DNA from 4 places in the Lysinibacillus sp. TE18511 genome. Region 2 is predicted to be linked to each of the others. Evidence: riboswitches for the same ligand, from Rfam matches in the RefSeq annotation. Region 2 holds a riboswitch; each other region holds the start of a gene.
The links. Region 2 has a riboswitch for S-adenosylmethionine ahead of ACVWXS_RS24220 (O-acetylhomoserine aminocarboxypropyltransferase/cysteine synthase family protein). Riboswitches for the same ligand answer to the same signal wherever they lie in the genome.

Region 1 (6,077 bases), on a different contig from region 2:
ATAGATGGCCCAGCCATTTGAATTGTTGAACTAGAGCCATAAAATAAACCGACCCCAATGGATCCGCCAAGTGCAATTAATTGCATGTGACGAGTACTTAATTCGCGCTTCAGCTGTGAATCTTGATGATTGTCTTTCATAATGTCTTACTCCTAATACGTTTAGATTTTCAAATACTTTGCTCAAAAAAGGAATAAAAAAAACGTCCTTTTGGATTAACCAAAAGGACGATTCAACTCGTGTTACCACCTTTAATTTATAAGCAATTCACATTACTTACCTCAAGAAGTACGGTCATTTGACGATACTCTCGCACATGATTACGGGTGCTTACCGGCGTAGCCTACTTAGAATGATCTTTTCGGTACACAGCTCCAAGATGAATTCTCAATCGTTTTACATGCACCTCTCATCAACCGGTAACTTTCTGTTCGTAAAAATAATTGATACTATTTCTTTTCATAGCCTTTGTTCTATACAAATATTTTTGAATTGTTTTTCATTTTACAGAAAAAAATTATTTTGTCAATAAAAATTTCTTCATAACCCGTTTAAATTACATATGACATTTTACAATATAAATACAACTCACTACTTAAATATAAAAGCTAAAGGAAATATTTCAACAAATGTTAGTAAAGTTCTTTTAAGAATGTTATTCCACAATCTGGCCCGATTGTGGAATAAGAAAAGATCCTGCATATCAACACAGGATCTTTAATCAATCTTTATTATAAATGATCAATCTTTTTTATAAAACTACAACATTTGTAAAGACGTATGTTTTGTATATAAGTTGATTAGAGTGGAGGCTGGGCGACTCCTTGGGGCTTATCGGACGCCCCCAGGAAAGCGCCCAGTAGGAACGGTAATCAACCACACGTTATGGTAATGAGCCTAAAATATAATAAATAAAAATAATTATGGATGCTACATGAAGGTGGGAATAAATAGTGAAAAAAATCATCATTTTATTCATGTTGACCTTAACTATTTTAGGAGCATGTAATAATTCCACATTAAGTATTAGTGAAATTGCTGTTGTTCCAGATGAAGTGCAAAAGAAAATAATTTCCGATGATAAGCTCCAATTAATCAATGATGGAAAAGATACTTTTTACATTGTTTTTTATTCGAAAGGGATTGCACATGCTGATTTGGAGATACAGGGTGATATATTAAAAATAAAATTCGAAGAAATGAATCCATCCAATGATGTTGCTGAACAATATGTTTATAAAATTACAAAAGACCCTGAGCAGGAAATTATCGAGGTGTATATAAACGGCAAGTCCACACATTTTGATCATGTAATAACAGGTTTATAGGAAGAATAAACCTAACGAAAAAAACCGAAACCCCCTTAAAGAGATTTCGGTCTTTTTGCTAAAGATTAATAAAATACTTTATCAACATTGTATTTAGCACGGAATGAATTAATCGCGTATGTTTCGTAAATTTCACGTTCCATTGGATCTTCCACTTCATACACTTCAATTTTGAAAATTTCATTACGATGATTTTTCATCGGTGACACATTGTCCTCAAAATGCTTTTTAATACGTTGACGAATTTTACGTGCTTTACCTACAAATAATAGCTCGTTCTCTTCGTTGTAGAATAAGAAAATGCCACCGTTTTCACGTGTGATTTTATGGAAATCAATAAAACCATGGTACGGTGTGATTGGTACATCACCTGGCTTTAAATCTTGTTCGCGTTGGCGAATCACTAAATCTGGTTTTGGAAATTCAATTTTAATCAAACTTTTCACGTTCCTCTCTATTACTAAAGATATATGGTAACATAATTACGGCTTGTTTACCATAATATTTCATAGCGTCAACATGATTTGCATCAGGATTAGTGTTCATCAATTTAGAGAAGAACATGCATGTTAATTACAAAATATTCTATGTATTATTGATATTCTTAATTGTTCATGTTACAATTCTTTTTAATTAAATAATCTTATCAAGAGAAGCTGAGGGATTTGGCCCGATGACGCTTCAGCAACCTCTAACAAATGTTAGAAAGGTGCTAATTCCACCAAAGGATTTGTCCTTTGAGAGATAAGAGTGAACGTGGTTAAAATCCCTCTCATTCTATCTCAAATGGAATGAGGGGGATTTTTTTAATTTAGATGGACTTATAAAATTCTTTATATGTAGAGAAATACAAGAGAGGGGAATGCAAGATGCCAATTAATATTCCAAAAAATTTACCAGCTGGAGAACATTTACGTGAGGAAAAAATCTTCGTCATGGAAGAGGATAGAGCGAAAACCCAACAAATTCGTCCGTTAAATATATTAATTTTGAATTTAATGCCTGAAAAAGAAAAAACAGAGCTGCAATTACTACGTTTATTAGGTAACACACCATTACAAGTTAATATTACATTTTTAAACACAGCCACACATGAATCGAAAAATGTCAGTAAATCGCATTTACAGCTATTTTACACAACTTTTCATCAAATTCGCCATCGTCGCTATGATGGCATGATTATTACGGGTGCGCCAGTTGAAAAAATGGCTTTTGAGGACGTGAACTATTGGCAGGAAATTGCAGAAATTATGGATTGGTCCAAGGAAAACGTGACATCGGTCCTTCATATATGTTGGGGCGCACAAGCAGCATTATACCATCATTACGGTATTGGCAAAATTGAGCTCCCTGCTAAATGCTCAGGTGTTTATTCTCATGTCATTACGGATTTAACCGTGGATTTAGTTCGAGGCTTTAGCGATTTATTTACGGCCCCACATTCACGATATACTTCTGTTTCTATTGACGAAGTACGCAACCATCCTGATTTACGATTACTATCTTACTCAGAAGATGCCGGTGTCTTTATTGTGCAATCGAAGGATAATAAAAACATTATGATTACAGGACATCTTGAATATGATGCGACTACATTAGCAGATGAATATAGTCGTGATGTCGCAAAAGGTTTGGATATTGAGGTTCCAGTGAATTACTTCCCAAGTGATGATCCATTAAATGAACCGATTAATACGTGGCGTGCCCATACTCATTTATTATTTTCAAACTGGTTGAACTATTATGTTTACCAAGAAACACCATATGAATGGGATTTCGTTGATGAACTTGAATATCATATCTAGTTCATGGGTTCTGTAAACACTTAAACAAAATGATGACCTTGATCATATCAGGGGCATCATTTTTTAAATCCAAATATGTTGTTAGTTTTCTGACGGGTTTTCATTGGTAGATTCATTTTGACCTTTTGTAGTATTTTCGCAATTGCTATTAGTTTCATTCTGTACAGCATTTTGACTGTTGCTATTACTAGCATTAGTAGTGGCATTTTGGTTGTTATTATTACTTGCATTAGTAGTGGCATTTTGATTGTTATTATTACTAGCATTAGTAGTGGCATTTTGGTTGTTATTATTACTAGCATTAGTAGTGGCATTTTGGTTGTTATTATTACTTGCATTAGTAGTGGCATTTTGATTGTTATTATTACTAGCATTAGCAGTAGAATTTTGGCTGTTGCTATTACTAGCATTATTAGAAGCATTTTGGTTGTTATTATTACTAGCATTAGCAGTAGAATTTTGGCTGTTGCTATTACTAGCATTATTAGAAGAATTTTGGCTGTTGCTATCGCTAGCATTATTAGAAGCATTTTGGCTGTTGCTATTACTTGCATTATTAGAAGAATTTTGGCTGTTGTTATTACTAGCATTATTAGAAGCATTTTGGCTGTTGCTATCGCTAGCATTATTAGAAGCATTTTGGCTGTTGCTATTACTTGCGTTATTAGAAGCATTACCGCAATTGCAATTACTTCCATTCTGTACAGCATTTTGACTTTTGTTATTACTTGCATTATTAGAAGCATTTTGGCTGTTGTTATCGCTAGCATTATTAGAAGCATTTTGGCTGTTGCTATTACTTGCATTATTAGAAGCATTACCGCAATTGCAATTACTTCCAATTTGTACAGCATTTTTACTGTTGCTATTACTTGCGTTATTAGAAGCATTTCCGTTATTACTACCACTTGCATTCTGTGGACAACAATTACAGTTTGTAACATTTTCATTCCCTTGACTACCATTAATATTGCGAATTTTCGCGGCGATTAGTAGAACGATCGGTAACAAAATTGCAACAGTACCAGAAAACAAAGGAAAGATTTCTTTATTATAAGTATTGGAATGAACGATATCTGGATGAATGATTTGCGAAAGGCCAATAACAGTCATTCCGATTGGCAAAATGAGCGGACGATGATCTTTGATTTCACATATTTGCGCTATGCCGATAACGGAGGCATAAAAATACATAAACGTTTTAATAAAAATAGATAAGATCCACATGGCTGCCATAACCACTTCAACACGCTGCAAAAAATTCCCGATTGAAACTCTTTGCGCTAATGCATAGCTAGGAAATGTCCGATTAGAGGTAAGTGATGGACCTAGGACAAGGATACATAGTGTGACGATGGTTATTAAAACAATGCCTCCAATAGCTGTGCCAATATAAAATCCTTTTTGTGCTGATTTATGAACATTGACAGCGGAAGGGAAAAGTATTAATAGCACGGCAAGGGGAAATGAACAAATACTCATAAATCGAATAACACTTATAAATAATGATTTTTTTGAAGTTTCCAATATGGGCTGTACATTTTCAAAATTGATTAATGGTGATATACAAACTACAAAAATGATAAAAACCAAGATAAACACCGGAAAAAGTATTTCTGCTGAACGCGCAAAGACTTCGATTCCTTGGAATGCAGCATAAATGATGATTATGCCAAACAGCAATGAAAAAGCCATAGAAGGCGTCTCTGGCATCACTTCCGTAGACATGAAACTTCCAATAAAATATAATAATTCACCTGTAGCCAAAAAGGTAAGAAGGATAAAGCCAATTGCGGTCAGTTTTCCAAAAAAACGACCTAGTATTTTTTCGTTCGCCTCTGTAAATGTAAGTGTGGGAGTCTGATTTCCTAAAGTAACGAGTAGCTTCACTAAGAGTAAACTTAAACCGACACCGATGATTGTTGCGATCCATGCATCTTGCTTTGCTGCACTTGTTACACTTGAAGGGATAATTAATATGGCTGTACCAACTGTAAAAAGAAGGGTAATGATTGTAAATTGTCTTGAACTAATGATTTCTTTTTCCAACATGAACTACCCCTTCTTTTTAAAGTTACTTCATTTATTTTGACAGTGAAACGATGAACTCTCTAATTGGAGTAAAGATAAAGGTAATCAAGTCTGTTGGGCTTGGAATTTTGAGATTTAAAGCAATGCCAATATTTAAGGCAGTACCGATCAATAAAAAAATTGAAAAAATAACAATCGTTTTCGTTTCGTTATTTTTTTGAAGTTTAGGAATAAAAGCAAAGGCAATAACAATTGAAATAATGAGTATGAAAAATGTTATTACCATAGCTTATTCCTTCTTTTTTTTGTTCAATAATGAATTTTGCATTGTTCCTAATCCTTCTGTTTTGACATGTACTTCAACGTTAACTGGTAGCTCTTGGAATATGGTTGGCCAGTCTTCTTTGATTTTTTTCCACTTTTTAGGATCTGTGCGATGTAATTCCTCACCAAATCCAAAAATATCAGCTCGATAAGTTTGCTGAACTGTACTGATTGTTTTTTCGATTTGTTGTTGGATCACTTCTTCCGTTTTTTTATTTACGTAATCAATCGATTTATGGGAAGTAAGGTCAATATTACATTCAACTTCTCCGACATTTTGCTCAACATCTATATGAACATTAATTTTTGGCGTACCTTTTTCAAACTTTCCCTTTATTTTTGTCTTGGATTTCGTAATTTCTGTTGCTAATGTACCTCCCTTAGGACAAGCAATAATTTCAATCGTACTTTGTATTTTGTCACTTAAAAAACTTACGCTTTTACTTTCTTCTTCTGTTAAAAGCCCAATGTATTTATCTTCTTTGAATACTGCTAATCCGGCATACTTTAATACCACTGGCGTTTTTACTTTATCAACATTGGTTGCACCCATTCCTAAGGTCGCATCTCCTTTTATTTCAATGGCAGA
Region 2 (6,077 bases):
CTTACTAATTCCTACAACTTCAGTTGGTAACTCTCCGATTTTTGTGCAAGAGGCAAACCAAATAATCATAGAGTTGAACATAGCTCAGCTTGATGCATTAGAGGGTGTGCACGATATTTTTGTGCCAGGACCACAGGGGAAACGTGATCCAATTCAATTACAAGATGTATCGGATCGACTTGGCACAATTGGTATTCCACTAGATTTAGATAAAGTCAAAGGTATTGTGATTTCAGATATATTAGATGCACCATCAACAATCGTTCCTGCTGATGAAGAAACAGATATTATGGCCAATCATTTATTAAACTTCCTACGTGAAGAAATTAAAGTAGGCCGTTTAACGACAAGTTTACGACCAATCCAATCAGGAGTAGGTTCAGTAGCAAATGCTGTATTATTAGGCTTTAAAGATTCTGAGTTTGAGAACTTGGAAATATATTCGGAAGTACTACAAGATGCGGTATTTGAATTAATAGATGCAGGTAAGGTAAACTTTGCATCTGCTACTTCTATTACTCTTTCCGAGGCAGTTGGAAATCGAGTGTATAGTAATTTCGAACAATATACCGATAAATTAGTATTACGCCCGCAAGAAATTTCTAACCAACCAGAAATTATTCGCCGACTCGGGTTAATTTCTGTTAATACAGCGCTTGAAGTAGATATTTACGGGAATGTGAATTCTACGCATGTTTCTGGCACAAAGATGATGAATGGAATCGGCGGTTCTGGAGACTTTGCACGTAATGCAAGATTAGGTATTTTCGTCACAAAATCTTATGCGAAAGGCGGAAATGTTTCTAGTATCGTCCCAATGGTATCGCATGTGGACCATACGGAGCATGATGTAGACGTAATCGTTACAGAGCAGGGAGTAGCAGATTTGCGAGGGCTTGCACCAAAAGAACGGGTTGCACTCATTATCGATAACTGTGCACATCCGGAATATCGTGAGCAATTACGGAAGTATTTTAACGATGCTAACGAAGCAACAGGTGGGCACCATACGCCACACAATCTAGAAAAAGCACTTTCATGGCATGTAAATTACGCAAAAAACGGGACGATGAAGGACCCTGCATTATCGAAATAATAAAATGAAGAAAGCCTTGAAGGACAGTTGACTTGTTCCTTCAAGGCTTTTAGTTGTTAAGAATGTATTGCGGCAAAAAGCTCGGGTCAAGCAAGGTCTCTGAGTGATCGTTTGAGCCTCCGAAGTGATCGGGCGGGGCCCCGATGTGATCAGGTGAGCCCTCGAAGTGATCGGGTAAGCCCCAGCCCGTAGCGGAAATCAAAGCCTTCTAATCAGGATGGATAAAAATGGTTAATCAACACACCTGGTTATTTCTTTTTCTTAAATGCAGAAGTCACTTTAGGCTCAGTTCCCTGAATTAATCTCTTAATATTTTCAATATGCAAAATGATTGCTATTGCAAAAAGTAGTAGGGCAATAATCGTTGGACCTACTCCAGGAATCCATAAATATGTTGCTGTACAAAAAACAAGATAAAATTCAAGTACACCGACAATTAAATAATTCGTCGCGAAAGATAAAATAACAAATAAAATGAGTGCAAATAAACCAATTTTCCAATCAACTGCAAGTAGGATCCCTATGATTGATGCAGTTCCTTTGCCGCCATCGAAGCCCATGTGAAATGGGAAGTTGTGACCTAGGATGACACCGGCAGCTATGATATAGGTTAAGAGCCAAACTTGTACGTCTGTTAAATGTGTTGCATCTGCTAGATAAAAATGGGCACCTATAATAGCTGCTACACCTTTACCGATATCGATAAGTGCGACTAATACGCCGTATTTCCATCCAAGGGAAAGTGTTGCATTGGAAGCACCAGCATTGCCATGACCAGTCTTTTTTAGATCTACCCCGGATAAAAACTGCGCAACTTTAGAGCCGTGAATACAGCCAATTAAATAACCAACAAGTAGAAAAATGATAACGGCTTTTTCCATAAAACTCCTCCTTTATAAATAAATACTAAAATAGTGTATGCGTTCGTAATACGTTCAGAAGCAGACAGAAGTTTCGGAAAAAATAAAATTTTAGTGTTGACAGAAAAAAAGTCTATGTTTATACTTTGTAACAACGATGGAAATTGAATCTCATACTCTTATCAAGAGCGGCGGAGGGATAGGCCCTATGATGCCCGGCAACCAGTAAGTGACGAACTTGCTAAGGTGCTAATTCCTACAGATTCTTACTTGGATCTGGCAGATAAGGGGAGGAAAACTTGCAACCGCAACCCTCTTCTTAGCTGAAGAGGGTTTTTGTTTTCTACTGAAAAATCCTCCTCATCTCCGGTGCCATCGTAAACAAATAACCATTTGGAGGTATACAATGACAAATTTTAAACCAGAAACATTGCTGTTACACGGTGGCCAAGAGCCAGACCCAGTAACAGGATCTCGAACAGTACCCGTATATCGCTCAACGGCTTTCGTTTTTAAAGACACTGCTCATGCGCAACGTCTTTTTGCCTTAGAGGAAGCTGGCAATATTTACACTCGTATTACAAACCCAACTGTAGATGTTTTTGAAAAACGCGTCGCTTTATTAGAGGGCGGTACAGCAGCAGTAGCACTTTCATCTGGTGCAGCAGCTATCGCATTTTCCATTTTAAATCTTGCGGGTGCAGGTGATGAAATTGTCGCGGCGAGTTCTTTATATGGAGGTACTTATAATTTATTTGCCAATACACTACCAAACTATGGTATTAAAACAATTTTTGTAGACGAAACAAACCCTGAAAATTTCCGAGCAGCGATTACCGATAAAACAAAAGCGGTATTCGCTGAAATTTATGGTAACCCAAGTTTAAAAGTGCTAGATATTGAAGCAGTAGCGAATATTGCACATGAAAACGGCTTGCCATTAATTATTGATAGTACATTTGCTTCACCATATGGCTCTACACCAATTGACTTCGGTGCAGATATCGTCGTTCATTCCGCAACAAAATGGATTGGCGGACATGGTACAACTTTAGGTGGCGTTGTAGTAGATGCAGGAAAGTTTGATTGGACTCGTGGACGTTTCCCAGGCTTTACTGAGCCAGATGCTTCTTATCACGGTTTGCGTTATGGTATTGACACAGCAGAGGCTGCATTTGCCACAAAACTGCGTGTACAATTGCTACGCGACTTTGGACCAACGTTAAGTGCAGATGCAGCATTTAATTTATTACAAGGTTTAGAAACGCTTCATTTGCGTATTCCTAAACACAATGAAAATGCATTGGCAGTAGCTGAATATTTACGAAACCACCCATCTGTGGAATATGTAAATTACAATGGCTTAGAAGATTTCCCTACTCATGATTTAGCAAAAAAATATTTGAGAAATGGCTTCGGTTCAGTGCTTACATTCGGTATTAAAGGTGGACGTGAAGCAGGGCGTAAACTAATTGATAGTGTGAAATTATTCTCGCACGTAGCAAATGTAGGGGATGCCAAATCATTAATTATTCATCCAGCATCTACTACACATCAGCAATTATCAGCTGAAGAGTTAATCCAAACTGGTGTAACCGAGTCGCTCATTCGCTTATCAATCGGTTTAGAGGCAGTAGAGGATATCATTGCAGATTTAGAACAAGCTATTGAACAAGTAACAGCTTCTCAACAAACAATAGAGGCTTAATAAAAATTGGCTAATGTTGTAGCGTTTACGTATTGTCTCATTCGATGGGCCTCATTTGGTAATACGTAAAACGTTGCTGCATCAACCACTTACCCCATTTGGTAAGTAATCCGAAAGTATGCACAAATAATTCCTAGTAATTTTATAAGTATTATTGACTTATTTAAATCCTTGTATTATACTTGGGAATAACTTAAGCGTTCGAAAGGCTACCAACCTAGAACCAAATTGTTTTTCATAAGTACTCTCCACTTTTGAATATTTGCGTAGCCAATAGCTACACTGATCTAAAAACTGATGATAAAGGAGTGTTTTAAATGGGAAATGTTTATAGTGCGCAAAACATTGCATCTTATCTTATTTATGAACTAAATGAAAATCATGTGTTTGTGAACAACATGTCCATTCAAAACATACTTGCGTCAGTTGAAAGCAAATGGGTACAGACATTTGGACATTCTGCTTTTAATGAATTCGTTTATGCTAAAGAGGAAGGCTATATAGTAAAAGAGGTCTTCAAAGCATATGAAATATATGGTGCAAGTCACATTCCTGTACCTGCGACAGAGTATTACTTAAAATACGGTACATTCCAATTAGTTGAACGTACGTATGCAATACCAAACTTTACGCAAGAAGAAATTGAACTTGTACAACAGGTTATATCAACATATCGTTATCAAATGCTATCAAAAGCTAGTTAGTTCTCCCTCATAAATCTCGGCTCATTCTCTGCTGCTACAGGGAATGAGCCTTTTAATTAGATTTGATAAGTGGGAGAGAGATAGATTAACTGACCTGAAAAAATTTTTTATTGGTATCTTTTAAATGAACAATTTTTATGAACGTTTAAGCATACATATATAATAGAAGAAAGACTTTCGTTTTCTTTAGAAAAAACCGTCAATATTTGTTCAAATATTATAGAACAACTAAAAAAACGTATAATAAAGGGAATGAAACCGATTTCTTCTGCACGTCTAGAGAAAACAAATGTCCTCTCTAGAAAGATTTTTCTTGTGCATTGTATGTATTTGCGTTACAATTTTTTTAAGTTGAATTTTGAATTATTTGAATTTGTGTGTGTTGCACAGATTTATGATCTTCATTCAGTAAAGGGTTTGTGTAGCGAAAGTGAAATGATAGCTATAGAAGACTTTTGCAAATGGCGAGAGCGAAATGCCATGACTCTAAATCTGCTGAAACTGAAGTTAGAAACATCGCAAACTGGCCTACGATATACAGTCTGCGCACAATTCAAAATCTGTACGAATTAAGCTAAGGCGTAATTAAATTTAATGAAACTGCGGAATGTAAGTTGGAGGGAATAACAAGAATGGCAACTATAAAGGCAGCGATCCTAGGATTTGGAACGGTAGGTCAAGGAATTTACCATATATTAAACGAAAAGCGTGAAGAGCTTAAACATAAATTAGGAATTGAGTTAGAAGTAGCAAAAATTTTAGTGACAGATGCTAGCCGTGAACGTGTACCAGGCACAGCGCATTTAATGACAACTAGTATGGATGACGTTTTAGCAGAGCCAGGTATGCAGGTTGTATTTGAAGCGATTGTCAATGAGGAGCCAGCATTTACTTATTTAAAACGTGCTGTAGAGCATAAATGCCATGTCATTACAGCTAACAAAGTGATGTTCGCGAAAAGAGGCTTAGAACTACAGGATCTTGCAAAAGAGAATGGTGTATTTGTCGGCTTTGAGGCAACAACAGCTGGTGGTGTGCCTGTTATTAAAACGATGAAAAATATTTTACTAGTTAATGATGTTAGTCGTATTCAAGGAGTTTTAAATGGCACATGCAATTATATTCTAACAAAAATGCGTGCACAGGGCTGGTCGTTCGAAACAGCTTTAAAAGAGGCGCAAAATTTAGGGTATGCAGAGGCAGATCCATATAATGATATCTCAGGCCAGGATGCCTTTAAGAAATTAATGATTTTAAGTGCACTAGCATTTGGAGAGCAACCAGATTGGGCTGATGTAGAAGTGATCGGGATTGATAGCATTTCAGCCGAGCAAGTGAAAGAAGCGTGTGAACAAGGCTTACGTTATCGTCATGTTGCAGAGGTTGAGAAGTTGGCGGATGGTACAGTAGTAGCAAAGGTTGGCCCACAATTAGTTGATAAAGAACATCCACTTTATCCGGTGGATGACGTGAATAATGCTGTAGCGTTGGATACAAATTATATTGGCACATTAACATTAGTAGGACCTGGCGCAGGTATGTATCCAACAGCTAGTGTAATGGTTGAGGATTATGCGGAAATTATTGGTAAACGAGCTGGGTTTGTCGTAACAATATAATGGGCGGGAGTTAACTGTGTCCGCCTGATTTCAACTAAAATAATATAAATGCCTAACATTCACAATATCAAATTGTTTGAATGCTAGGCA
Region 3 (6,077 bases), on a different contig from region 2:
TTTAGACGTTAATACTTCTACTAATTTTTTAATTTCTGGTTTTGTTTCATCACCAGCGCGTACAGTAATAATGTTGACATATGGAGACTCTTTATCTTCAAGAGAAATAGAATCTTCCATTGGATTTAGACCGTTGTCGATTGCGTAGTTAGAATTGATAAGAACTGCATCACCTTCATCATTTTCATACATTTGTACAAGCATTTCAGGACCTGTATTTGCGTCGAATTTGAACTTTTTAGGGTTTTCTTCGATATCTTTAAGCTCAGCAGATGTTTTATCTACTCCATCCTTTAGTTTAATTAAGCCCTTAGCTTCTAATAATGAAAGCATGCGCCCGTGGTCTGTAACGGAGTTAGAAAGTAAAATTGTTGCACCTTCTGGTAGATCATCAAGAGATTTATACTTTTTAGAGTAGATACCGATTGGCTCGATATGAATACCACCAGCGTTTACAAAATCATAACCTTTATCTTTAATTTCCTTCTCTAAATAAGGAATATGTTGGAAGTAGTTTGCATCAATTTCTTTAGCTTCTAAATCTTGGTTTGGTAATACATAGTCTTGATATGTTGCAATTTCAAGATCGATACCTTGTTTAGCTAAAATTGGTTTTGCTTGTTCTAGAATAACTGCGTGAGGTACATTTGAAGCACCTACTTTTAATGTTACATTTTCTTTACCGTCTGTTCCGTTTGTATCTTCTTTTTTACCAGCACCACAAGCAGCTAAAGCTAGTACCAGTACTGATAAGAATAATCCTGCTAATAATTTCTTCATTTTATTACACTCCTTTAATCTTGTTTAAATATGTTAGTGGTATAAAACCAAAATAACCCTGTAATTCTTAGCGTTTATCGGTTTTCGCTGTAATCATATCGCCAATCCATTGAATGATAAATACAACTACTAAGATTAAAATAGTCGCCATTAATGTCACATCTCCATGATTACGTTGGAAACCGTCTAAGAAAGCTGAATTCCCCAAACCGCCTGCACCGATAATACCTGCCATCGCAGTATAACCAACAAGTGCTACGGCAGTAACTGTAATACCTGAAATAAGTGCTGGTAACGATTCTGGAATTAGTACTTTCCAAATAATCGTTGACGTTTTAGCCCCCATTGAACGAGCTGCTTCAATAACACCCTTATCAATTTCACGTAATGCAATTAATACCATTCGTGCATAGAATGGTGCAGCACCAATAATTAATGCTGGTAAAGCTGCGTTCGCTCCGCGAATTGTGCCAAGTAAAAATTTCGTAAATGGAATTAATAAAATGATTAGCACAATAAATGGAATAGAGCGAAAAATGTTAACAATCGAATTTGTCAAAAAATTCACAATTTTGTTTGCCCATAGTTGAGTTGGACTTGTTAAAAATAGTACGATCCCAATTGCTAAGCCAAGTATAAATGTGATAACTGTAGAGATCGTTGTCATGTACAGTGTTTGATACGTAGCTTCCCACATTTTTTCCCAGTCGACATTCGGAAAGAGACTAGTTAGCATTTGCAATCACCTCCGTTTGTACTTCGACTGTATTTAAGTAGTTAAGTGCATCCGCAACATTATCCTTTGAGCCGTTTATTTGCACTATAAGTGTACCGTACGCACCATTTTTCGTTTGCGAAATATTACCATGTACAATGCTGACTTCCACATCAAACTGTTTCACAAGATGTGAAATGACAGGTTGCTCTGTTTTTTCTCCTACAAAGATCAGCTTTACAAGTTGTCCAGTAGGGTAATTTGCTTTAATTTGAGCCACAGTTTCCTGTGTTTCTTTCGTATCTGTAATTTGAGAAACGAATTTTTTCGTAATGGTAGCTTGCGGTGCTTGGAATACTTGTAATACCTCACCACGCTCTACAATTTCTCCGGCTTCCATAACCGCTACACGATGACAAATTTTGCGAATAACGTGCATTTCATGTGTAATTAATACGATCGTTAGACCTAAGCGTTCATTAATATCGACAAGTAGATCAAGAATAGCATCTGTTGTCTCCGGATCGAGTGCAGACGTTGCCTCATCGCATAATAATACCTCTGGGTTATTAGCAAGCGCGCGCGCAATACCTACACGTTGCTTTTGTCCCCCTGATAGCTGTGATGGATACGCCTTAGCACGCCCCCCCAAGCCAACAAGTGTGATCAATTCGTTCACTCGTGCTTCACGTTGTGCCTTTGGAACACCTGCGATTTCTAGTGGGAAAGCGATATTTTCCTCAACAGTTCTTGACCAAAGTAAATTAAAATGCTGGAAAATCATACTTACCTTTTGTCTAGCATCTCTGAGCTTTTGCCCCTTTATAGATGAAAATTCTTGATTGTTAACCGTCACCGTACCAGTTGTAGGCTTTTCTAAACCGTTTAATAAGCGAATCATCGTACTTTTACCAGCGCCACTATAGCCGATAATGCCAAAAATTTCACCTTTATTGATAGAAAGATTGACGTCTTTGACTGCAGTTAATTCGCCATTCACGGTTTTGTATTTTTTTGTAATATTCTGAAGTTGAATCATAGCGAATTCTCCTTTTCTCATATCAATTATGCCCCGACATAATAGCGTCCGGAATCGGTTTGTGCTTAGGCCTGCACGAGGGACGACACGATGTCGGTCATTTCGGTAATGCCACAGGACGTGGCGTTTTTACCGATGCAGGTCAGTTAGCCGTTATCGCATGGATGCGATGATTTTAGGCTAACATCCTATATTGAACTCATTTCCGATTCCATGACATCCGCCGAAGGCATTGAGCCAACGTGATGTTGGTCACTCAGTCGTGTGTTGGAAGTAGTTAAAAAGACCCCTTCACTTATAGACAAGTAGAAGGGGTCACGTAATTATACGCTAAACCGTTCTCTCATCTTTCAAAGATCAATCTTTGAGTGATTTGGCACCTTTTCACTTTGTGATGGTTGCCGGGCTTCATAGGGCACTTCCCTCCGCCACTCTTTATAAGAGTTCGATATATTTATTTTTTTTAGTATATTCGTACTTTATCACGCTATCAAAGTTCAGTCAATTGATTTTTTTAGCAATTCGTATAAAAATGGTACGGATTGAAAGGCATATACCTTTTCTGTTACTTTTCCGCCATCACACACGAGTAAACATGGTACACTTTCGATTTTATTATCAAAAGCTATGTGCTCTATAAAATTAATATTCGCTTTACCAACCTGTAGCTGTGGCAGCAATTGCTCGACAATCGTCATCATTTTCGATGCAACTGCACACGTTCCACACATAGGCGTATATAAATAAAAGGCAGCCTTTTCACCGGACTGTACAGCCGTATCCCACTGCTCTTTTGACCATTCTTCCATCTTTTCACGCAACCTTACAAAATATATTCATTATGGATTGAGAAGTGTGCACGCAGCAATATCATCGCTAACACCTTTCTCGGAGTTGTCTCAACTTCCTTATATGTCGGCATCGTACGTAAATGCTCAGCCTCTGGATAATGTCTGTCCATTAATGCCCGTAGCTTATCACCCGATGTATCTGCATCAAAAAATGTATAAAGCTCACAGCCCTCATATGGATCGAGTAACTCTTCTAATTGATGCACACCAATTGTACCATTCGTACAAAGTATTATAACATCTTCACTTAAAATAGGTTTAATTTGAAGTTTATCCGAACGACCTTCGACAATTAAGCATTTTCCCTCGAACATCACGCCACCCCCATTAGACATATACCTTATAGCTCATTATATCCATTACGCTCTGTCGGTGATCATATAAGACACCCATTGATAAGGGCCTACAACGGCTTTCGCCTCCCCAACTATAGTGGGAAATGAATGAAGATAATAAAAAACGCCGGTGATTTCCGACGTTTTTTAGGGCTTGTCTTATTCAGCAATCATTTCTTCGTATTGCTCAGCTGTCATAAGCTTTTCAACTTCTGATGCATCAGCAAGCTCTACAACGATCATCCATGCTTTTTCATATGGTGATTCATTCACGAATTCTGGGCTATCTTCTAAATCTGCATTTACTTCAACTACTGTACCTGAGATTGGTGCGTATAATTCAGAAACTGTTTTTACAGATTCTACACTACCGAATGGATCATCTGTTTTAATTTCGTCGCCAACTTGTGGAAGCTCAACGAAAACGATATCTCCAAGTTCAGATTGTGCGAAGTGAGAAATACCGATACGTACTTTACCATCTTCTAATTTTACCCATTCATGCTCTTCAGAGTAACGTAAGTCTTTTGGTGTGCTCATGCAATAAACCCCTCCATAAAATATGTAGTATATTCACTTTCAGTTTGCCATACTTCTCCTATAAAAACAAGGATAAATAGGGTTATTTCCAAGCTTGCTCAAAATCTGATTCTTTAAACCCTAAAGTTACTTTTTTCCCATCTGTTACGATTGGACGTTTAATCAGCATACCATCTGAAGCAAGCAGTTCAAGCTGCTCCTCTTCAGTCATGTCAGCAAGCTTATCCTTTAAGCCAAGCTCACGATACTTCATACCAGAAGTATTGAAAAATTTCTTTAACGGCAGTCCACTTTCTTGCCATAAATTTGTTAATTCGTCCTTTGTAGGCGGTTGCTCGACAATATGTACCTCTTCGAATGAAATCTCATTGTCCTTTAACCATTTTTGAGCTTTTTTACAAGTAGTACATTTTGGATAATGAATAAATTGAATCGTCATTTAAAGGCTCCTCTACAATCATTTTTAGGACACTACATTTTCAGCGTCTCCCTCATTTTCTGTAGTATACCATCATAACAGTTATGAACCAAAATGAAACTCATTATGACAAAGCGTGGGGGTGATTTCCGTTCCGGCTGGCTGTGCGAAAGCGCAGCGGCAGCAACAACTTGGTTTTGTCTGTGCGAAAGCGCAGCGGCAGCAACAATTTGGTTTTGTCTGTGCGAAAGCGGAGCGGCAGCAACAATTTGGTTTTGTCTGTGCGAAAGCGCAGCGGCAGCAACAATTTGGTTTTGTCTGTGCGAAAGCGCAGCGGCAGCAACAATTTGGGCGAAGGAAATGTCTCGTTGCTCCAAAATGTCGATCGCTGATAAAATATCTAGAACCGCTGATAATAACATGAAAACCGCTGATAAAATACCAAGAATCGCTGATAACAACATGAAAACCGCTGATAAAATACCAAGAATCGCTGATAACAACATGAAAATCGCTGATAAAATACCAAGAACCGCTGATAAAATAGAATCGCGCGCCTAGCTGGAACGGAAATCCATCCCTCGTTTTGCCGAAGAGCCTTATTTTTATTTTCAACAAAAAACCTAGCTATCTCATCTATGCGGATAGCTAGGTTAGTCTGCAATATTAAACTACATATTTTTCAGCTTCAATTAATTTAACAGAAGCTTCGCGTTTCTTCGCGATTAAGTTGTACGGATTGTTGCGCGTTAACTTACGTAGTGCAGACAATGTCATGCGTGCAGCGTCGCCGTCTGCTGAAGCAAGAATCGTATCTTTTGCTTCTTTTTCAATTTCTGCAAATGCTTCTTGGCAGAAGATTTGAGTGTAAAGTAATTTTTGATGTGCTTTTTCAACTCCGTCACGAGCAATCGCTTTTTCTGTACGTAATACAGCTGATTCCATAGCGAACAGTTGGTTTGTGATATTTGCAATATTCACCAATACTTCTTGCTCTTGATCAAGCTTTGCGCCGTAGCGTTGTGCTGCTAAACCTGATGCTAATACAGCAATTTTCTTCGCATTTTTCACAAGATACTTTTCTTGTGCTAGCGGCTCTGTGCCAACATCCTCAGGCATTAGCATAAGAAGCTCCTGTTGTAAGTTTTGAGCAACTTGTAGCAATGGCAATTCACCTTTTAATGCCTTTTTCATAAATGTACCTGGTACAATCATGCGGTTAATTTCATTAGTACCTTCAAAAATACGGTTAATACGTGAATCGCGATAAATACGCTCTACTTCGTATTCAGCCATAAAGCCGTAACCACCGTGTAATTGAACCGCTTCATCTGCAATGTAATCTAAAGTCTCAGAACCAAATACTTTCGCAATAGAACATTCAATAGCATACTCAGCA
Region 4 (6,077 bases), on a different contig from region 2:
ATGATACGTATTATGAGATCTCTAATAAATAATTAAAACATTTATTAATTTACTAAATAAGTAAAGTAGTATTGTACTTAGGTGCTTTCCTTGAAAAAAGGGAGTCCTTTTGTTATGTAGCTAAAGGGGTAGCATTCTTGTATTAAATGAAGTGGAAAAAGAATAACATTGTGAACAAATATACTTAAACCTAGATTATTTAAATGTAAGCGCCGAACACTACACACTTTCTAATGAATTAATAATCGTGAGACAACCTCGATGATCATTCATTAGGAGGTTTTTTCATAGCCCGATCAGAACTCACCTCTTAAATAATAGACACTGCATAAAATATGTTTTTCCTTGGCCTGATTTACCGGAAATCAATAAATGTCGCCCTGTTGCTGAAAGTACTTTCATGGAGGTAAACTTTCAATGAATGAAGTAGATTTTTTTGGTTGGAAAATTCGTTTTAAAGATGAATTAAGAGCTATAAAAGATAACGATGCAAAAGAGATCATTATTATTGAAGGTATTCTAGAACTAAATGCAATGATTCGCATTGATGAACACGGTGAACTTCAAATTAAACCTACTTGGGATACTGTTGTTTTAGTTAATCCAAACGATAATATTATTACTATTCGCCATGCTAATAAAATGAAACTTTAATCAGCGGTGTAATAGGTCCATTCGGTGCTGCTTTAATATTATATCCATATGAACAGGAGTGGTTAGGAGCACAAGACGATTATAGAAAAATTTAATTTTATAAAAAAGGGTATCAATTCTTCGATATCCTTTTCTAACCTTTTAAAAGAAGGTGAAAACTTTGAGTTATATATTAATAAATATATTTATTTTATTTCTTATCATTTTATTTGCTGAGTCATTAATGTATTTAATTACAATAAAAAATACAAAATTAAAAAGCATTTTAACTTATATAGTAATGGCAGTAATAGCGTTTATCACCAGTCAATATATACCTAATGATTATAAGGAATTTACAAAAACAATAGCTACAGCATCTTTAATTTTAGCATTAGTATCTTTATTCAAAAAAATACCAATATTAATTAAAATAGAGGGATTAAATGTCGACAATGACTACAAATAAGAAAAAGTTGAAAGAATCCCGGGTTGTAGGTCAATGAAGTAATGGATTTTATGTAGCATTAATTATTTGTGGTTGTTAGAGTTACTGAATATTTTGTGACGAGAGACGAAAAAGATATGCCTCAATGAATTATTGTAGGGTCATTTGTTATCGCTGTTCTTACTGCAATAGGAATGACGGTTATTTCAAACTGTAGGGAGTGAGAAGATGCTACATAATGGAATAAAATATATCGGATTTTTAGCTATGCTAATGTTTGGAGGCATTTTTATTTTCAGATGGTTTCTTCGAGATGAATTATTATTAGATCAATTCATTGGTTTTTTGGTAGGTTCTATTCTTTTTATAGTGTCTTTTTTTGTTAAAAGAAACTAAATTAGTCTGGTCGTCTCTACGATTACTATTGAGCTTTATAAATATGTCTCTTTACAATAGATGATTACTATCTTTTGCTTCACATTTTCTATACCTTCAATTTCTGCAAATGCACCTACATCTTTGTAATTCTCCTGTATTATAACTAAACAATCTAATTGCCTATCGTCGTGATAGATGGTTCTATGATTACACCAATATTTTTAACATCTTAATTTAGCACTTCATGAATCGCTCCTCTCTTTTTTACCGTGGTCGCCTTAAAGCGGATTTTCTTTCTTGAAAAAACGTTTTTATGTGCTTTGAAATAGTATTTAATTAAAAACATGTTGCAATAATAGATGTTTTATTATAGTATTTCATTATTGTGCAAAAAAATAATATTTTTTCTTCTTATCAAGAGAGATGGAGGGACTGGCCCTATGATATCTCGGCAGCGGAACTTAGTGATTAAGTTACTGTGCCAAATCCAGCAAGCAATGGCTTGATAGATAAGAGGAGTGTTTTATAAATATAAGACCTCTTCTTGTTATTTCGAGAAGAGGTCTTTTTTTAGAAAAAAATGGACAAGGATGTGTCCATTTTTAATTTTTGGAGGTAGGACAATGAAGAAAGAGAATCCATGGGCGCTGATCCCATTTGTTGTTTTTTTGATTTTATTTATTGGTTCAGGGGTTATTACAGGTGATTTTTATGCCTTTCCTGTCATTGTAGCCATTGCCATTTCGGGCGCTGTGGCTCTGGCGATGAATCGAAAAGAATCGTTTTCGCGAAAGGTTGATATTTTCTGCAAAGGCGCAGGAAATTTAAATGTCATGCTGATGGTTGTTATTTTTCTCTTGGCTGGAGCCTTTTCAGAGGTAGCAAAAGGCATGGGGGCAGTGGATTCCACTGTTAACTTTGCTTTATCGGTCATTCCGCCAAACCTGCTTGTCGTAGGCTTGTTCATCATTGCCTGCTTTATCTCCCTGTCAATGGGTACATCGGTGGGAACGATTGTTGCACTGGCGCCGATCGGAGTTGGGATAAGCGAGCATATCGAACTTCCCATGGCTTTAGTAATGGCAGCGATTGTTGGCGGTTCGATGTTTGGCGATAATTTATCCATTATTTCAGATACAACCATTACTGCCGTTCGTTCACAAGGCGCACAAATGAAGGATAAATTTAAGGTGAATTTTTGGATTGTGTTGCCGGCAGCTATTGTAACGAGCATTATTTTAGGGGTTATCACAATGGGTGAAACCGCACATGTAGAACATTTAAGCTATAGTTGGGTAAAAATTGTTCCCTATGTTCTGGTTATTATTTTAGCGTTAGCTGGAATGAATGTTTTCTTTGTTCTGGCATTTGGGATTGTTCTCGCCGGGGCTGTAGGCTTAGCGGATGGCAGCTATCATTTAATGAGCCTTATGCAAACGATTGGCGAAGGAATGTCAGGCATGTATGAAATGGCATTTCTTGCGATATTAATAGCTGGAATGGTGGAGGTTATTAAGTTTAACGGAGGAATTGACTTTCTACTTCACCTTACGACACGAAGAATTAAATCGAAAAAGGGTGCTGAATTTGGGATTGCTGGCCTTGTGGGTCTAACTAATTTATCTACGGCCAATAATACGATTGCTATTCTAATTGCTGGTCCACTTGCAAAAAATATTGCTGATCAGTATGGGATTGAGCCAAGAAAGTCCGCAAGTATATTAGATATTTTCTCCTGTACGGTCCAAGGTCTTCTCCCATACGGAGCCCAATTCCTGGCAGCCGCAAGCGTAGCTGGAATATCGCCAGTAAGCATGCTACAATACTCTTTCTATCCGATCTTGATAGGAATTTGCGGGATCATCGCTATCCTTATTGGATACCCCGCACAAAAGAAAGCCTGAACTTCATCACTTTAGAGTGATGGGTGTGGCTTTAGAAAATATTGATTTTACATCGAAAATAATCCAATTGTTTTGAAAGAAAGATTAATCAAAACGATTGGATTTTTTTATGAGGTTGGTAAGGGTATAGATGATCATTCCTATTGAGCTTTTTAAATACGTACACGTGTAATTGTTCTAAAGTCATAGAAACGTGTGGTCAGATTATTCACTATTCTTCAAATAAATCCATTGACATGTTTTTCATAAATTCTCTCACTTCTCGGATGCAAGGAAGTTCACTTTCTACAAGCTCCACCCCGACATTTTTTGCTAGTGGTTGAAGCATCGGGCTTAACTCTTTAGAAACAAATATTTTACTTGGTCTTACCTCTAAGCTTTATAAAAATGCCCATAACACGCCTTGTGCAATTGGTGGCGTTTTAGGCACAGGGAACAATTCGTGTTCAATAACCAAATTGCTTCCTCGTTCAACAAGCATACCAGCAATCGGATAAACAGTGCGGTTCGTTTCTTCCGATTCTACGCCAAAAGGCATGTAAAATATATCATATTCTAATTGTAACGGGCTTTTAGGCTTTTTCTTATATTTTGCTTTTTCAAACATTGAAATTTCCTCGTAGCACTCATACGTTGGCTTTGGTATATTTATATGCAAAATATAGATTTCTTGTAACTCACCATCCATTTGTACTTTAAACGTTGGATATTGATGTGCAGCTACCTGTGGATATTCCCAGCCATCCTTCCGAGCTTCTGTAATATTAATCATCCTACTTACAACATCAATTAATAGTTCTACCTCTAGATGGTTTGGTCTTTCAGGATGCGTTCCTTCTTGATAGCTACGGTATTGAATCCAGTTCTTCTTCCCTCTATACGACAGCCCACAATCTTTAATTAGCAGATAATCTGCTGAATCTAACTCTTCTCTATCAACAAAATTCACAGTTAAAACATTTAAGCTATAGGAAAAATCACTCGATAAATTTTTCTCAAAAAGTATTTTCGCTAAGCTGTCATAGCCCTTTTCCATATCAAAAATCATTAATCCAAACTCTTCACCACCAGCTCCCATAACAGAAACAAGTACTTTGTAATCTATATCTGCAAAGTGAATTATAACGACTTCATCATCCCTTAAATATTGCCATGGCTTTAATTTTTTCAGGTCATTAGTAAGCTCCAATAAAGTAAGATAATCTGGCTCCTGATTTTCTAGTAAACTATTTGCCTCTTCATCCTCCCCTATCAGTTCATTAATTTCCTCCAAATTAATTTTGTCCATTTTACCAGTATGAATATTACCTGCTCCAGCAATACATATAGGAGTTTCAGAGTTCATCGATAATTCCTCATAGCTCTCTAATCGAATAGTAAATGATTCACTATTATCAATGACATGTGCAATGGCTTCATCACCGGATTTTCGAAGCCATTCATCGACCAACTCTTCATCTGTATCTAAATCCGTATCATTTTTAGGTAAAAAACAAATCTTTTCTTTAGATACTCGTCCATCTTTTTTAACAATTTCAAAATTAAAATAGTCCGCCCCATCCAAATCAAAACTTAGTAATATAATTTCATCTAGCATGGAAAAACTACTGTTCTTCGGTAACAATAACTTTCGATAAATTTCAGGTCTCTTCTTACTTTCAATATGCAACTGGATCATTGTTTAACCTCCTTCTTCTACCTGTTAAAACGATGTTGATGAAGCTACGGCTAATCTGCTTTCATACACAAATGCAATAATTATTTGATCCATTTCTTCATTGAATACTTAATTTAATTGCTTCTCCAAAGTGAGCCACTCTCTATTCACTTTACTAACAACCTAACCGTTCTGCAACACTTCAAAATCCATTCCTCACCAATCGTCACACACCTCAATACTAGCAGTGTTATTTGTGCAAAACACCCTGAGTGTTGTCTAGCACTGTGCTCTATTGTAATTAAGAAAATTCACATTTTAGAAAGTAAAGTATAACTTTCTAACTTTTATCAATTTTCGTTCAATTGATAACAAAAGTTGATTTTGAAACTTTTATAGACTGGTGGTATAAGGTTCTCCGCAGGACTTTATGAGTACTTTAATACCTCTATTTAAATGTAGAATTCTAGTTTTTACTAGAATTCTTTTCTTTCTTATAAGGATCATCTGTGATACCAAACTCCAAGCAGAGATTAATTTCCTGATTTTTATCAATTTTTGTTCAATTATCAACAAAAATTGATTTTAAATTTTTATTAGCTAATGGTATTGTACTACTCAGGAGGTGTTTTTGGAATATTCAGTTAAGTATAACGCTGATTATTTGTATGTATTTATAAAACCTTTTCAAATCCATGGGGCGAATATTTTAATAGCATGCTTAGAAACCGTAAATTTTGTTGTGTCTTTTTAATGATGGATACAATATTTTACCCACCAAAATAATTCGCAATATTTTGTTTTTATTCTATTAGAAGGATTATCAAAACAATTCAAAGGAAATTGGGAGGTAGCGTGGTTGAGATAAAAAAGTCACAAAAATTGTTGTTGCTATTCTATTTGGACTTAAATTACATTTTTAGGAACTATCTTCATTGTGTTATTTAAAGTAGAATCTTTTAATTTTCATTTTTGGTCAAGACCTTGTTTATGTTCATATACAAGATGATGTATTTAAAACAAATGCACCATGGACAGCTCTGCATAACTCACCCTA

Region 1: linked by a shared signal. The riboswitch ahead of metA (homoserine O-acetyltransferase MetA) and the one ahead of ACVWXS_RS24220 (O-acetylhomoserine aminocarboxypropyltransferase/cysteine synthase family protein) in region 2 are both predicted to bind S-adenosylmethionine.
Region 3: linked by a shared signal. The riboswitch ahead of ACVWXS_RS05910 (methionine ABC transporter ATP-binding protein) and the one ahead of ACVWXS_RS24220 (O-acetylhomoserine aminocarboxypropyltransferase/cysteine synthase family protein) in region 2 are both predicted to bind S-adenosylmethionine.
Region 4: linked by a shared signal. The riboswitch ahead of ACVWXS_RS06190 (Na+/H+ antiporter NhaC family protein) and the one ahead of ACVWXS_RS24220 (O-acetylhomoserine aminocarboxypropyltransferase/cysteine synthase family protein) in region 2 are both predicted to bind S-adenosylmethionine.

What each region holds. Positions count from the first base shown of each region.
Region 1 covers NZ_JBSSFD010000031.1:17-6,093, forward strand. The annotation lists partial or broken gene ACVWXS_RS18700 (aromatic amino acid transporter AroP) at 1-140, opposite strand, end outside; T-box leader at 221-472, opposite strand; gene ACVWXS_RS18705 (hypothetical protein) at 954-1,328, shown strand; gene ACVWXS_RS18710 (nucleotide excision repair endonuclease) at 1,394-1,765, opposite strand; SAM riboswitch class I at 1,969-2,079, shown strand; gene metA (homoserine O-acetyltransferase MetA) at 2,198-3,133, shown strand; gene ACVWXS_RS18720 (GerAB/ArcD/ProY family transporter) at 3,215-5,182, opposite strand; gene ACVWXS_RS18725 (hypothetical protein) at 5,217-5,450, opposite strand; gene ACVWXS_RS18730 (Ger(x)C family spore germination protein) at 5,454-6,077, opposite strand, start outside.
Region 2 covers NZ_JBSSFD010000059.1:9,243-15,319, reverse strand. The annotation lists gene ACVWXS_RS24230 (succinate CoA transferase) at 1-1,096, shown strand, start outside; gene ACVWXS_RS24225 (glycerol-3-phosphate acyltransferase) at 1,345-1,977, opposite strand; SAM riboswitch class I at 2,133-2,246, shown strand; gene ACVWXS_RS24220 (O-acetylhomoserine aminocarboxypropyltransferase/cysteine synthase family protein) at 2,363-3,664, shown strand; gene ACVWXS_RS24215 (hypothetical protein) at 3,982-4,368, shown strand; gene ACVWXS_RS24210 (homoserine dehydrogenase) at 5,001-5,987, shown strand.
Region 3 covers NZ_JBSSFD010000005.1:139,849-145,925, forward strand. The annotation lists gene ACVWXS_RS05900 (MetQ/NlpA family ABC transporter substrate-binding protein) at 1-780, opposite strand, end outside; gene ACVWXS_RS05905 (methionine ABC transporter permease) at 848-1,516, opposite strand; gene ACVWXS_RS05910 (methionine ABC transporter ATP-binding protein) at 1,506-2,534, opposite strand; SAM riboswitch class I at 2,875-2,978, opposite strand; gene ACVWXS_RS05915 (thioredoxin family protein) at 3,032-3,343, opposite strand; gene ACVWXS_RS05920 (toprim domain-containing protein) at 3,358-3,699, opposite strand; gene gcvH (glycine cleavage system protein GcvH) at 3,880-4,260, opposite strand; gene ACVWXS_RS05930 (arsenate reductase family protein) at 4,343-4,699, opposite strand; gene ACVWXS_RS05935 (hypothetical protein) at 4,805-5,239, shown strand; gene ACVWXS_RS05940 (acyl-CoA dehydrogenase family protein) at 5,345-6,077, opposite strand, start outside.
Region 4 covers NZ_JBSSFD010000005.1:190,979-197,055, forward strand. The annotation lists gene ACVWXS_RS06175 (hypothetical protein) at 1-32, shown strand, start outside; gene ACVWXS_RS06180 (hypothetical protein) at 418-654, shown strand; gene ACVWXS_RS06185 (hypothetical protein) at 815-1,102, shown strand; SAM riboswitch class I at 1,868-1,975, shown strand; gene ACVWXS_RS06190 (Na+/H+ antiporter NhaC family protein) at 2,083-3,363, shown strand; partial or broken gene ACVWXS_RS06195 (DUF7309 domain-containing protein) at 3,575-5,041, opposite strand.